Regions from separate parts of the Enterococcus sp. AMC1157 genome, predicted to be linked through region 2. Evidence: predicted binding sites of a transcription regulator. Region 2 holds the regulator's gene; the other holds the start of a gene.

Region 1 (8,006 bases), 620 kb from region 2:
TTATTAGAATATGGTAAAAGATATATATATGAACTATCTGGTGGAGAACAACAGAGAGTAGCTCTTGCTAGGTGCTTAGTAAAGCCAAGTGATATTATTTTGGCAGATGAACCCACTGGGTCTTTAGATAATGAGAATGGCAAAAAAGTTTTAAACATTTTAAAAGAGATTAATAAAGAAGAAGGAAAAACGATAGTAATAGTAACTCATGATGAGTACGTAGCTAAGGAGTGTGATAAGATAATTGATCTGACAAAAAAAAATTAAAGGAGAATATGATGAAAAAAAAGTTAAGTATAATTATTGTTTCAGTGATGGTTATATTTGTTTCAGCAGTACTATTTATAAATAGTAAAAAATATGATAATGAAATATTAGATAGACTAAATCCTTTATTAGAAAAAGAGATAGGCTATGCGATTTTGCCAGTTAATGTTACTTACAATAATGGTGAAACATATGACGAAGAAAAAGCTAAAAATAGAGAAGGGTACCAGATACCTGATGACTATACTACATTAGTAATCGACTCTCCTGATGAGGAAGATAGAAACGTATTAACTTTTTCTGGTGGTCAATCACCGAACGGAAAAAATTATGCTAAAGTAACACATAAGGGTTTATATGTATATAAAATAGAATTTATTTCTTGGGATGAAATACCTGAGGATATCCAAAATAGTTTTGAAAAATCTAATATCAATTTGAAAAAATAAACATGGCTGCACACATACGTGTATGGCCATGTTTATTTTAAAATCGTTTTGTATCAGACCATTTTAGTTCATTAGAAAATACAATATGACGAATTTCATCATAACCAACCTTAGTATTGTCTATATAAATCCCTAATTCATCAGATCCTTGAACAAATCCTACAACGTCTTTTTTGTAGTTTCCGTTAAGATCACGTTCTTCTATTTGAACGGCTACTTTTTTGTTTCTTAAAACAGCTTCAGATAAAATTTGTCCGATTTCGTCAACGTCCATTTGCATTTTTTGAACCGGTCGATTAGATTCAGTTTTTTTTTGATCCTGCAAAGTATCGGTGTGTTCAGACAAATAAAATCCTGCCCATTTAACCATACCACGATCTTTATAATTTTCTCCATAAGACATGAGAATCCTTCCTTTCAATTAATGACCGCCAATTTTAGAACTTCGGCTGATAGCTGTTGCGCCACTTAATAATGAACTGGCGTGAACTAATGCTTTAAATCCATACCGATTCCTGATTTTGTCACACAAGTAATCAAGTTTTTCTTGCTGAAACAATTTTTCGGGATCAGAAAATAAATCCAATTGTATGCTAGTTTGATAGATTAATTTTGAACAAGAAATGGCAACTGTTAGGACATCAACGCCGATATAGTGTTCATGAAAAATTTTTAGTGCATACTCTGTGAGTTGTTTTGTATTTGCTGTTGCAGGAATCTTAAGCTGACGTGAAAATCCACTGATTAAATGCGTATCAGAGTACCCGATGCTAAGATTGATACATTCTGTTTGCGCATGAATCTTCCGTAACCGAGAAGCGACAAGATCACTCATTTCTCTTACTATAACTAAAATTTCTCTAGGGTCTGAATAGTCCCGAAGTAATACTTGCGAATTGGAGACAGATTTTTCTAATGGTTTAAATTTTTTGTCAATTTGACTACGATCAATCCCATTCGCATGAGCGTGAAGCTGTACACCAATTGCACCCATAGACGTTTTTAACAAAAAAGGGTTGTAGTTTGCTAAATCTCCAATTGTATCAATCCCTTTGTTATACAGGCGCTTGGCGGTTTTCTCGCCAATCCCCCAAAAGTCAGTTAATCGATCAATCGTCCAAACTTTTTGTGGTACGTCCTCATACCGCCATTCGGCTATCATATCAGGATTGTTTTTGGCTTCGTTATCCAACGCCAATTTTGCCAAAAGCATATTATCGCCAATACCTGTCGTTGTATAAATACCAGTTTCTTGTAAAATTTTTCGCATTAAGGCTTTTGCGAAGAGTTTTACATCAACATTTCCATAAAGATTTTTTACTTTATCATAACGAATAAATAATTCATCAATGCTGTAAACGTGTATATCATCATCAGAAACGTATCTTCGAATAATATTGACGATTTTTACATTGATTTCAATATAAAGTCCCATGCGTGGTGGTACTTGTATTAAATCTGGGTGGTCGGGTAATTCGAACTTGCGAGTCACGTTTGAGATCCCGAGTACCTTTTTAGCCACAGGAGAAGAAGCCAATACCAATCCACCAGGTCGATCTGCTCCTGAAAGTACGACTAACATTGCTGTAAGAGGATTTAACCCACGTGCCACACATTCAACCGAAGCATAAAATGACTTACAGTCTATACAAAGATAGTCGCCATGAGGTTCAAAATTGTAATCAAAATACATAAAATCCACCTCTTTTTAGGTCAATTATACGAACATACGTTTGTTTTGTAAAGCGAACAAGTGATTAAAGTTTAGTTCCAAAGAGGAAAAAATAAAGATGGCTGCACACATACGTGAGCGGCCATCTTTATTTTTAGTGCATTAAAACATTCATTTATTTAATTTTCAGCCCAAGATCGTTCGCACATATCTAGTCATTGTTTATCAATCACATTTGGCGGTCTGTAATCGTGCGTTGCTGAAAGTGGTTATAGCATAGTCAGTCATAAATAAAAGGGTCGAGATAAACGTGCAAGCACGCCCTTTTATTTACTTGGTGTCTATGCAAAAGCCTAACCACAGCAAACGACCGAAACAGACACGGCGAAAATGTTAGATAGCTAATAAAAAATGAAAGGAGAAGTAATGCTAGTCGCTCTTTGAAAATTAAATAAATGAACCAGCTTCACTCACTCACTCACATCACAACAAAAATGAGGTTGAAAAAAATTCAGAAAGAAGGAAAAAAATATGTCAGTCAAATATGAAAAAGTAGTCCCAAATTTCAAGAACAAGTTAGCCACTTTTTGAAAAACGTGAAAATCATGTGTTATCTGTAAGTTCCGATGTTGATTTGATAATGAGTTGCGGCATGGTAGTCTGATTTGATGGGCTGGCTATGCCAGCTTGCCCAGACGATACCCATGGCGCAAGAGGCTCGTTGTCAAATCAACTAACTACTTTATTTAGTTCTTGTTCAAAACAAGACTGGGGTGTCGCATAGTTTAAAATCTTTCTGGGTAGTTGATTCATTTTATTGGCAATTTGCTCGATTTCCTTTCGATGATAGCTGTCCATACTTTCGCCTTTGGGAATATATCTACGAATGATGCCATTGTGATTCTCGTTCGTTCCACGTTCGCAAGAAGTATACGGATGGGTAAAATAAATTTCTGTCAATCCATTTAACGTTTCTGACAACTGAGCGAACTCCGAACCATTATCAGCTGTAATCGAACGAAATACAGCGGAAAAATTGTTCCCATATTCTTTAGCTAATCGGTTGATGGCATAACTGACAGAGTCTGCATCTTTGGCATCAAGCATACGAATGATTTCAAAACGTGTTTTTCGTTCCGTTAAAGTTAAGAGCACTGTTTCTGAACCATTCCGTTTACCAATGACTGTATCAATTTCAAAGTGACCAAATTCTTCACGTGTTTCAACACTTGTCGGTCGTTCTTCGATACTCTTTCCAAGAACTTTTCGATTTTTTACCTGCTTGGTTTGTGCTGGTTTACGTGTTGTTTTCATCAGTAAATCAATGTTTTTGATTTCAAGACGTTGCTTGTCAATATACTTATAGAGGGTGGTCGTACAAACCATTTCAGCTGGAGAAAAGAGTCGATGGACTCGTGCAAAACCAACCGTTGCATCTGGAGAATAGCCCTTTGTTTTAAACAGTTCGATAAAGTACGCCAAAAAGGTACGGACTTGAAAAATTTTTCTTTCCGATGGCATCGTTGTCGGTTGTTTCTATACCGATTTTGAGCAAATTCTGCATTATACTTGAAGAAATAATAACATTTCCCATTGATTTTTTTCACTTGTTTCAATTTCCCACGCTTCAACTCATTGTTAATTGTTTGAGGAACCACACCTAACCTTTTGGCAATTTGCCGATTGGATATTCCTTCGCTATGCCAAGCGGCAATTTTTCCACGTTCAATGGCTGTTAGGTGCTGACCTTTTAAACGAGTTGTGGTAGAATTTGAATACGTCATAGTGAAAATCTCCTTATTAGTTGGTGTTGGAACCCTAATAATACATGATTTTTCACTATGATGTTTTTTTATTTTTCAGGTGGCTAACTTGATTATAAAATTCGCGTTTTAAAACGAGATACTAAACTTCTACAATTAAAATTTTATGAGTTTTTTGGCCCCAAATAACTAACTCATCCAAAAATCATGTATAATTAATCACAAGATATAGAGTAATCTTTATATTAAAAGGAGATTTTGTATGAATGAAGTCATTAGGTTACAGTTAAATCATCGAAGTATTAGGAAATTTAAGCAAAAAGCAATTAGTCCAGAGATTATTTCAACTTTAGTGGATGTTGCTCAACAGACAGCCACGAGTAATTATGCCCAGTCTTATTCAATGATTAGCGTGACGGATTTGGATAAAAAACGAAAAATCGCAGAAATTGGGAAACAAGCTTATATTGCGGAAGCGGATCATTTATTTATCATGCTTTCTGATCAAGCGCGAAATGCGGCAATTGTTTCGGAATTAGAGGGAGATACGGAGGTGTTTTCTTCCTTTGATAAATTTTTTGTTGGAGCAACGGATGCGATTTTAGCGGCACAAAATGTGGTGATTGCTGCAGAGAGTTTGGGAATTGGGGCTGTTTTGTTGGGGAGTATTCTGAATCAAGTGGAAGAGTTAGTTGATTTGTTGGATCTTCCTGAATTGGTTGTGCCAGTATTAGGAATAGCTTTAGGTTATCCAGATCAAGAACCACAGTTGAAACCACGAATGCCCAAAGAATTAATACATTTTGAAAATGAGTATCCTGAATGGAAAAATATATCTGATCAATTAACAACGTATAATGAAACAGTGACGGAGTATTATAGTGCGAGGGAAACCAATCAACGTATTGATACTTTTGAGAAAATGATTGCTAACTGGAGTAGTTATACCCATCCTGGAAGGTTAAAGATGTTAGATTATATTAAGAATCAGGGGATGTCAAAATATTAATACGTGTTCAAAAGTGACTGTTTTGGCGATGGTCACTTTCTTTTTATCCAATTAGTTGCGTGTGCAACTAATTTTCTTTATACTAAATATATCAATTTTTTTAGGAGAAAATTATGGAATCAATTATACGTTCGATTAATCATGTTGCTCGACTAGCAACTTTGTATCGAGAAAAGGAATTAAAAAAATATGGACTGGGTCCGATGCATCACACCTATATTCTAAATATTTGTCGTAATCCAGGTATTAGTCAGGATGAATTGGCTAAGATTATTTTTGTTAACAAAAGCAATGTTGCTAGACAACTGGTTATTTTGGAAGACAGAGGATACGTATTTAGAAAGAGTAGTGAACAAGACGCGCGTAAAATGCTGATTTATCCCACAGAAAAGGCAACAGAAATGTTTGGGGTGATTAGTGATATTTTGTTGAAATGGAATGAGCAGGTATTAACTGGATTTTCTTTAGAGGAACAACAAAAATTGATTAAAAATTTGGAGAAATTAAAAGAAAACTCACAAAATTTATTAGAGAAAGAAGAGGATTAGACTTGAACTTATTGAAAAACTATTTACGTCCTTTTACCAAAAGGATGTCTGTAGGAGTCAGTATCAAATTTATTGGAACAATTATGGACTTATTACTTCCTTGGATTTTAGCCTTTATTATTGATAGCGTGATTCCTACTAAAAGTGTTCGGAATATCTTTTTATGGGGAGGCGTGATGATTATTTGTTCGATTTTTGCGGTCCTCACTAATATTATCGCCAATCGTATGGCTTCTAGCGTGGCTCGGGATTTGACTGGGAATGTCAGACATGATTTGTTTGCGAAAGTCTCTTATTTATCGATTCCTCAAATGGATAAGATTGGTGTACCGTCTTTGGTTGCACGATTAACGACGGATACATATAATATTCATCGAACCGTGGGTATGTTGCAACGGATTGGTATTCGTGCACCGATTTTGTTGTTAGGCGGTATCTTAATTACCACGACTTTGGACCCTATATTAACTTTGGTTTTAATTGGTGTCATGCCTTTTACTGTAATTGCTGCTATTAGTATTTCCAAAAAAGGGATTCCTTTGTTTACTAAATTGCAACAGCAAGTAGATGTGCTAGTCAGAACGGTCAGAGAAAATATTACGGGTGCTCGGGTAATTAAAGCTCTTTCAAAAGCCAGTTATGAAAAGGAACGTTTTAGAAAGGTCAATGAGAAGGTTGTCGATGCTGAATTAAAAGCGAATCGAACGATGGCAGCTACACCACCTTTAATGGATTTATTTTTAAATACAGGATTAACTTTAGTGATTGTGGTTAGTGCCTTTCGTGTCAATGCAGGGCTGACTCAACCAGGGGTGATTATTGCCTTTTTGTCTTACTTTACAATCATTCTAAATGCAATGTTGAGTATCACTCGTATTTTTGTAATTATTTCGCGAGGAGTGGCTTCTGCAGATCGAATTGACGAAGTGTTAGCTTTATCAGAAGATATGCAAATTTTGGATCTTCCGATTCAAAAAGAAGAGGCCCATGTTGTTTTTGATCATGTCTCTTTCCATTACCCAACTGGAGGAAGAGTCGTTGAGGATATCAATTTTTCTCTTAAGGAAGGGGAGACATTGGGAATTATCGGTGCCACCGGAAGTGGAAAATCAACGATTGTTAAATTGTTGCTACGGCTCTATGATGCTCAGACGGGTCAGATCCGAATTAATGGTAGAGATATTCGCTCAATTGATTCAACGAAACTTCATCAGTTATTTGGTATTGTTTTACAAAGAGATTTTTTATTTGCGGATACGGTGAGAGAGAATATTGATTTCGGGCGAGAATTTTCAGAAGAAGAGATTGATGAAGCCGCTTCGAGAGCTCAGGCAAAAGAATTTATCGATCAGTTACCGGAACGTTTAGCTTATGAACTTCATACTAAAGGCAGTAATCTTAGTGGGGGCCAAAAGCAAAGGGTCTTACTTTCCCGTGCTTTAGCTGGTGAACCTGAAATTTTAGTCTTAGATGATTCTGCAAGTGCCTTAGACTATAAAACGGATGCTAATTTAAGGCAAGTGTTAAGAGATCAGTTCCAAATAACGACGACGATTTTAATTGCTCAACGGATTAGTTCGATTCAGCATGCAGATAAAATCTTAGTTTTGGAAAACGGTCGAATCAGTGGTTTAGGCAATCACGACTATTTACTCGAAAATAATCAGACGTATCAGGCGATTTATCAAGCACAAACAGGAGGTGAACAACTTGCAGAATAGAAAAGTAGCTGAAAAACCGAAGAATCGTTTAAAAACTTTACGTCGTTTGTGGCAGTATTTATATAAATCAAAATGGCTTTTGTTTTTAGCGGCATTTTTAATAATTGCTAGTAACTTTTTCTCCTTAGTAGGACCGCTTTTATCTGGTTTTGCTATTGATGCCATTCAACCAGGAGAAGGTAGAGTAGATTTTAGCACGGTTTTTTATTACTGTGGCTTGATGCTCGCATTTTATCTGAGTGCCTCGGTATTAAGTTATTTGATTTCATTATTAATGATTCGTTTAAGTCAAAAAGTTGTTCAAGCTATGCGTAAAGATATTTTTGATAAGATTACCGAATTACCTGTAGGCTTTTTTGACCGTGTTCAAACAGGGGATATTATCAGTCGAATCAGCTATGATGTGGATACAATTAATACGTCATTGGCGAGTGATACGATTCAAATTCTAAGTAGTTTGATTACGATTGTGGGTTCTTTTACCATGATGTTACTTATTTCACCGACCTTAGTCTTAGTTTTTGTTGTAACAGTTCCAGCCTCGATTTTTTTGACCCGCTATTTAATGGGAAAATTT
Region 2 (8,006 bases):
TTGCACAGACAACTAGGATGTTGGCTTAGAAGCAGCCACCATTTAAAGAGTGCGTAATAGCTCACTAGTCGAGTGACCCTGCGCCGAAAATGTACCGGGGCTAAATAGTTTACCGAAGCTGTGGAGTGCACCTTAAGGTGCATTGGTAGGAGAGCGTTCTAAGGGCGTTGAAGGTAGATCGTGAGGACTACTGGAGCGCTTAGAAGTGAGAATGCCGGTATGAGTAGCGAAAGACAGGTGAGAATCCTGTCCACCGTATGACTAAGGTTTCCTGGGGAAGGCTCGTCCGCCCAGGGTTAGTCGGGACCTAAGCCGAGGCCGAAAGGCGTAGGCGATGGACAACAGGTTGATATTCCTGTACCCGTCTCTTTTGTTTGAGCAATGGAGGGACGCAGGAGGCTAAGGAAAGCAGACGATTGGAAATGTCTGTCCAAGCAACGAGTCTAAGTGAGAGTCAAATGCTTTCATTTGTGAAGGATGAGTTGTGATGGGGAGGGAAATAATAGTACCGAAGTTCCTGATGTCACACTGCCAAGAAAAGCTTCTAGCAAGAAAGAAACGGCCCGTACCGCAAACCGACACAGGTAGTCGAGGAGAGTATCCTAAGGTGAGCGAGAGAACTCTCGTTAAGGAACTCGGCAAAATGACCCCGTAACTTCGGGAGAAGGGGTGCTGCTCTAAGAGCAGCCGCAGTGAATAGGCCCAAGCGACTGTTTATCAAAAACACAGGTCTCTGCAAAATCGAAAGATGAAGTATAGGGGCTGACGCCTGCCCGGTGCTGGAAGGTTAAGAGGAGTGCTTAGCGTAAGCGAAGGTACGAATTGAAGCCCCAGTAAACGGCGGCCGTAACTATAACGGTCCTAAGGTAGCGAAATTCCTTGTCGGGTAAGTTCCGACCCGCACGAAAGGCGTAACGATTTGGGCACTGTCTCAACGAGAGACTCGGTGAAATTTTAGTACCTGTGAAGATGCAGGTTACCCGCGACAGGACGGAAAGACCCCATGGAGCTTTACTGTAGTTTGATATTGAGTGTCTGTACCGCATGTACAGGATAGGTAGGAGCCGAAGAATTCGGGACGCAAGTCTCGAAGGAGGCAATGGTGGGATACTACCCTTGCGTTATGGCCACTCTAACCCGCACCACTAATCGTGGTGGGAGACAGTGTCAGATGGGCAGTTTGACTGGGGCGGTCGCCTCCTAAAAGGTAACGGAGGCGCCCAAAGGTTCCCTCAGAATGGTTGGAAATCATTCGAAGAGTGTAAAGGCAGAAGGGAGCTTGACTGCGAGAGCTACAACTCGAGCAGGGACGAAAGTCGGGCTTAGTGATCCGGTGGTTCCGCATGGAAGGGCCATCGCTCAACGGATAAAAGCTACCCTGGGGATAACAGGCTTATCTCCCCCAAGAGTCCACATCGACGGGGAGGTTTGGCACCTCGATGTCGGCTCGTCGCATCCTGGGGCTGTAGTCGGTCCCAAGGGTTGGGCTGTTCGCCCATTAAAGCGGCACGCGAGCTGGGTTCAGAACGTCGTGAGACAGTTCGGTCCCTATCCGTCGCGGGCGTTGGAAATTTGAGAGGAGCTGTCCTTAGTACGAGAGGACCGGGATGGACTTACCGCTGGTGTACCAGTTGTCTCGCCAGAGGCATCGCTGGGTAGCTATGTAGGGAAGGGATAAACGCTGAAAGCATCTAAGTGTGAAGCCCACCTCAAGATGAGATTTCCCATTTCTTTAAGAAAGTAAGAACCCTGAAAGATGATCAGGTAGATAGGTCAGAAGTGGAAGTGCAGTGATGTACGGAGCGGACTGATACTAATCGTTCGAGGACTTAACCAAAGAAAAAAAGTAAAATTGCCGTTCGAAGAACGTTTTGATTATCGTTTTATCATCCAGTTTTGAGTGAGCAATCACTTAAAAATCAAATAGTGTGGTGGCGATAGCGAGAAGGATACACCTGTTCCCATGCCGAACACAGAAGTTAAGCTTCTTAGCGCCGATTGTAGTTGGGGGTTTCCCCCTGTGAGAGTAGGACGTCGCCACGCAAATATAAAAGACTTGATCTGAGGATTGAGTCTTTTTTTGTTTTTAAATAACCTTAAAATAACAAAAAAGCACATGGAATCTGATATTATTGATTCCGTGTGCTTTATGTTTTTTAAAAATGTCGATATAAACCTACGACCAGACCTAATATTTTAACGTTGGGTAAAATGATAGGTTCCATATAATCATTTTCTGGTTGTAAGCGTATATGAGTTGTTTCTTTATAAAACCTTTTACAAGTGGCTTCATCTTCATCAGTCATGGCAATAACAATGTCTCCATTACGTGCAATATCTTGTTTACGAATAATTACTTGATCCCCATCTAAAATACCAGCATTAATCATGCTCTCTCCTCGAATAGTCAACATAAATAATTGTCCACTATCATTCATTAAATTGGGTGGGATCGGAAAGAAATCTGAAGCTTCTTCGATCGCTAAGATAGGCTCTCCGGCAGTAACGATTCCTAGTAATGGAATATTTTGTTGTTGCGCACCGATAGCTTCCAATCCGCTAGCAGTTAATTCAATTGCTCGTGGTTTAGTAGGGTCTCTTTGGATAAGTCCCTTTTTTTCTAAACGGGATAAGTGACCATGAACCGTTGACGTTGAAGAAAGTTGAACAGCTTCTCCAATTTCTCTAACAGTGGGTGGGTAACCTTTGGCATTGACACGCTCATGAATAAATTTAAGTACTTCCAGCTGTCTATTTTCTGTACGTTTTGCCAAAATAAGCACCTGCTTTCTTATTTATAATAAATTTTTAAATGAAATAAAATTCTTTATTTGACTAAATTTAGTGTAACATAACTATAATTAAAATTCAAACAGATGTTCGCTTTTTTGTTTTGATTGTATTTTCTTACTCTTTTGTATAATATAGTAGAGAAAGGGGTAGAGCCATGTTATCAAAAGAAAAAATCGAACGAATTAATGAATTAGCGAAAAAGAAAAAAGCAGAAGGTTTAATGGAGCACGAACAAAAAGAGCAACATGAGTTAAGACAAGAATATCTTCAAGCCTTCAGAGGTGGAATGAAACATCATATCGAGGGAATGAAAATCGTTGATCTGGAAGGTAAAGATGTAACACCTGAAAAATTAAAGGAACTTCAAAAGAAAAAAGGCCTACACAATAGAAAATAGATCTGCTTGTTGGAAAACTATTGCTAAATGGTAGGGTATCTTTTATAATAGAACAGTAATATAGGTAAAAAAAACCTAAATAGGAGGCGTTAATATTGTTTGATAAAATTGACCAGCTAGGTGTTGATACGCTACGTACTTTGAGTATTGATGCTGTTCAAAAAGCAAATTCTGGACATCCAGGATTGCCAATGGGAGCTGCTCCAATGGCTTATGCATTATGGACAAAACATTTGAAAGTAAACCCAAAAACTTCTCGAAATTGGGTGGATCGAGATCGCTTTGTATTGTCAGCAGGACACGGATCAGCGTTACTATATAGCTTGTTGCATTGTGCAGGTTATGATGTTACGACAGACGATTTAAAAAATTTCCGTCAATGGGATAGCCGCACACCTGGACATCCAGAAGTTGGACATACTGATGGTGTAGAGGCAACTACTGGTCCACTTGGACAAGGAATTGCAATGGCTGTTGGTATGGCAATGTCAGAAGCACATTTAGCTGCAACTTATAACCGCGATAATTTTAATGTTGTAGATCACTACACTTATTCATTATGTGGTGATGGTGATTTAATGGAAGGTGTATCTCAAGAAGCTGCTTCTATGGCTGGACATATGAAATTGGATAAACTAATCGTTTTATATGATTCAAATGACATTTCTTTAGACGGACCAACTTCAAAAGCCTTTACTGAAAATGTTGGTAAACGTTTTGAAGCTTATGGTTGGCAACATATTTTAGTAGAAAAAGGTACAGATTTAACAGCAATTTCAAAAGCAATTGATGAAGCAAAAGCAGAAACAACAAAACCAACATTGATTGAGATAAAAACAGTCATCGGGTTTGGTGCTCCAAATCAAGGGACTTCTGCCGTACATGGTGCTCCTCTAGGTGCTGAAGGAATTAAAGCTGCCAAAAAAGCTTATGCCTGGGAAACACCAGAATTTGAAGTTCCAGAAGAAGTTGCTACTCGCTTTAAAGAGACAATGGTGGACAAAGGTGCTGAGTATGAAGCAGCTTGGAATGAATTATTTGCTGAATATGAAAAAGCTCATCCTGAATTAGCTGCACAGTTTAAACAAGCTTTTTCTGGTGAACTTCCAGAAAATTGGGATGCTGAATTACCAACTTATGAAGTTGGGTCAAGTCAAGCGAGTCGTGTTTCAAGTAAAGATATGATTCAAGCTTTATCAAAAGCTGTTCCAAGTCTATGGGGAGGATCTGCTGATTTATCTGCATCAAATAATACAATGGTAGCAGATGAGACAGATTTCCAACCTGGCCAATACCAAGGTCGTAACATTTGGTTTGGTGTTCGGGAATTTGCAATGGCAGCGGCTATGAATGGGATTCAATTACATGGAGGAACTCGCGTATATGGAGGAACATTCTTTGTATTTGTTGACTATTTACGTCCTGCAGTTCGTTTGGCAGCTATTCAAGGCGTACCGGTAACTTATGTGCTTACCCATGATTCAGTAGCTGTAGGGGAAGATGGACCTACTCATGAGCCTGTAGAACAATTATCTAGCTTGCGTGGAATTCCAAACCTACAAGTTATTCGTCCAGCAGATGGTAATGAAACAAGAGCAGCTTGGAAAATCGCAATGACAACCAATGATAAACCGACGATATTAGTCTTAAGTCGTCAAAATTTACCAGTGATTGAAGGTACAAAAGAAGCAGCTGATGAAAATGTAGCAAAAGGTGGCTATGTTATTTCTCCTCAAAAAGGTGAAAAACCAGAAGGGATTCTAATTGCAACTGGTTCAGAAGTAAATCTTGCTGTGGAATCACAAAAAGCTTTAGCTGAAGAAGGCATAGATGTTTCGGTTGTATCTCTACCAAGTTTTGATTTATTCGAAGCACAATCAGACGAGTATAAAAATAGTGTATTACCTAAAGGCGTGAAAAAACGTGTAGCTATTGAAGTGGGTGCATCATTTGGCTGGGCTAAATACGTAAAATGTCATGGTAAAACAGTCACTATTGATCGTTATGGTGCCTCTGCTCCGGGAGATAAAGTATTAGAAGAATACGGATTTACTGTTGAGAATGTTGTTTCTACATTTAAATCTATTTAAAAATCTTAAAATATTCGAAGTTATTTGAAAATAGCTTCGAATATTTTTTATTCTAAAAAACTTTTAAAAAACTCACTAAATAGTTATGACTGATGTAAAGAGAATTTAACAAGATTGTTAAAATATTGATAATCAAAATGATTGTTTTGTTTTTTAATATAGCATACAATAAAGTACAAGAAATGCTTTTGTAGTTTTTTTAAAGTTTTTAGGAGGATTTTATGACGTATAAAACACGTAGCGAAAGACATGAGAAAAAACATCAGAATAAAACGTTCGATAAAAAGACTTTATTACCATTGGTAGGTTCAACTTTGATTGTTGCTCCAACAGTGGCGATGTTAGCACCACAGACAGTTGATGCGCAAGAATATCAAGTATCTGAAAATAGCGCAGAACAATTAATTAATCAAATCGGCTGGACAGCGGCAGACATTGCAGCTAGTAATGATTTATATGCATCAGTTATGATTGCGCAAGCTATATTGGAAACAGGTAATGGAACATCCTTACTTTCCGCAGCACCATATTATAATTTGTTTGGTGTTAAATCTTACGGTGAAGAAGCAACTGTTTGGTTGCCAACGCTTGAATTTTTAGAAGGTCAATGGGTGACTTTAACTGAACCTTTTAGAGCGTATGGTTCTTATTGGGAATCTTTGCAACATCATGCAGCGATTTTAACGAGTCATAGCTATTCTACTGGTGTAGCAAATTATGCAGGTACATGGAAAAGTCAGACAACTAGTTACTACGATGCAACAGCTTATTTAACTGGACGGTATGCCACAGATCCTAGTTATAATCAAAAATTAAATTGGCTGATAGAAGCATATAATTTAACAAGATTTGATACACCTTCAGAAGCTATTAACTACACTTATACTGAAACTAATGTAAGTACAGCAAGCACAACGACTTCTGCTAGTGGCACTGGTGTTCACACTGTGGTCGCAGGAGACACCTTATGGGATTTAGCTACTAATTATGGTTATTCTGTTGATCAATTAATGGCTAATAATGGTTTAACAAGTGATTTAATTGTTGTAGGTCAACAATTAAGCGTTTAATTTCAGTGAACAATAAAATCAATCATGAACCATATTCTTTTCTTTATGTGAGAAAAGAATATGGTTCTTTCTTGCTCTTTGAAGGATAATAATTGATAGATGAAAACTATCACTACCTCTAAAACACAGCAAACCGCTGATAGTGCGGAAATTAACGTTTGCTAAGCGAAATCCATTTCGATAAAATAAGTAAAAGAGAGAGTTATTAATTCGCTTTGAAGGATGAAGCTTTATTTTTTAAACTTTAGATTTTAATACAGCAAATAGAAATACGGAGGAATCAAACATGACAAAAATTTATCAAACTGCAACAGAGCTTGTAGGAAATACTCCCGTTGTGAAATTGAACAATATTGTTCCAGAAGGAGTAGCAGATGTTTACATTAAATTAGAGGCATTTAATCCAGGAGGTAGCGTTAAAGATAGAATTGCGCTTAATATGATTGAAAAAGCGGAAGAAAGTGGTCTGTTAACGGAAGGTGCAACAATTATTGAACCAACTTCTGGCAATACTGGAATTGGTCTAGCGATGATTGGTACTGCTAAGGGATACCGTGTTATATTGGTGATGCCTGAAACAATGAGTATCGAGCGTCGTAAATTAATGAAAGCATATGGAGCGGAATTAATTTTAACTCCTGGAGCAGATGGAATCTCTGGTTCTATCAATAAAGCAAAAGAGCTTGCAGAGGAAAAAGGATATTTTATGCCACTTCAATTTGATAATCCAGCAAATCCTGAGATACACGCCAAAACAACAGCAAAAGAAATTATAGAGGTTTTTGGCGAAGATCTAGATGCTTTTGTTTCAGCAATTGGGACAGGAGGAACTATTACCGGTGTAGGACATGAGTTAAAGGCTGTCAATTCTGAAACTAAAATCATAGGTGTTGAACCAACTGAATCATCTGTATTAAATGGTAACCCTCCTGGTCCACACAAAATTCAAGGGATTGGTACTGGTTTTGTTCCAGCAGTGTTAGATGTTAATGTTTATGATAAAGTGTATGTTGTTTCTAGTGAAGACGCGATTAAGACGGCTCGAGAAGTCGGATTTAAGGAAGGGATTTTAGTCGGAATTTCTTCTGGGGCTGCGATTAATGCAGCCATTCAAGTGGCTCAAGAGCTGGGAGAAGGAAAAAAAGTTTTAGCTATTTCTGCAGATAACGGAGAACGTTATTTGACAACAGTTCTATACGATTTTGAAGACTAATTAATTTTTATTAAAACCTATTCTGTCAGTAGATAGAATAGGTTTTTTGTTAAAAGAATAATAAAGGCAGAAGATTTGAAGAAATGACTCAGCATTGTAAGTTTGAAAAATGATAAGCTATCTTAGGAAATAGTGATAAATAAGTAGAGTTTTTATTAATCGCTGCAAAAGAATTAAAATCCTTTATTCATATTGTAAAATTAGGTATAAAAAACTAGAAAAAATGGATAACTCATAGTATGATTAAAAGGATAAAAGAATGGAGGAAATCCTGTGACGACATTTGATGATGCACTAAAACATCTAAAAGAGGAAAATATTCGCATCACACCACAGCGAATTGCCATTTTAGAGTTCTTAGCAAGTGCTGAGAGTCATCCAACTGCCGAAGATATCTATCGTGCGATTGAAATAAAATTTCCTGGTATGAGTGTGGCAACTGT

The links. The regulator LexA, encoded in region 2, represses DNA repair genes until DNA is damaged. The targets are predictions, from matches to a motif close to CNAACANNTGTTNG.
Region 1: the regulator LexA is predicted to act here: its motif matches at 2,439-2,452, upstream of AC4BBX_RS04450 (Y-family DNA polymerase).

What each region holds. Positions count from the first base shown of each region.
Region 1 covers NZ_CM177099.1:921,326-929,331, reverse strand. The annotation lists gene AC4BBX_RS04465 (putative bacteriocin export ABC transporter) at 1-267, shown strand, start outside; gene AC4BBX_RS04460 (YxeA family protein) at 276-716, shown strand; gene AC4BBX_RS04455 (hypothetical protein) at 754-1,119, opposite strand; gene AC4BBX_RS04450 (Y-family DNA polymerase) at 1,138-2,409, opposite strand; partial or broken gene AC4BBX_RS04445 (IS30 family transposase) at 3,118-4,172, opposite strand; gene AC4BBX_RS04440 (NADPH-dependent oxidoreductase) at 4,414-5,160, shown strand; gene AC4BBX_RS04435 (MarR family winged helix-turn-helix transcriptional regulator) at 5,274-5,708, shown strand; gene AC4BBX_RS04430 (ABC transporter ATP-binding protein) at 5,711-7,429, shown strand; gene AC4BBX_RS04425 (ABC transporter ATP-binding protein) at 7,419-8,006, shown strand, end outside.
Region 2 covers NZ_CM177099.1:302,482-310,487, forward strand. The annotation lists rRNA gene AC4BBX_RS01495 (23S ribosomal RNA) at 1-1,837, shown strand, start outside; rRNA gene rrf (5S ribosomal RNA) at 1,928-2,043, shown strand; gene lexA (transcriptional repressor LexA) at 2,157-2,774, opposite strand; gene AC4BBX_RS01510 (DUF896 family protein) at 2,948-3,190, shown strand; gene tkt (transketolase) at 3,286-5,280, shown strand; gene AC4BBX_RS01520 (glucosaminidase domain-containing protein) at 5,502-6,350, shown strand; gene cysK (cysteine synthase A) at 6,637-7,563, shown strand; gene AC4BBX_RS01530 (Fur family transcriptional regulator) at 7,837-8,006, shown strand, end outside.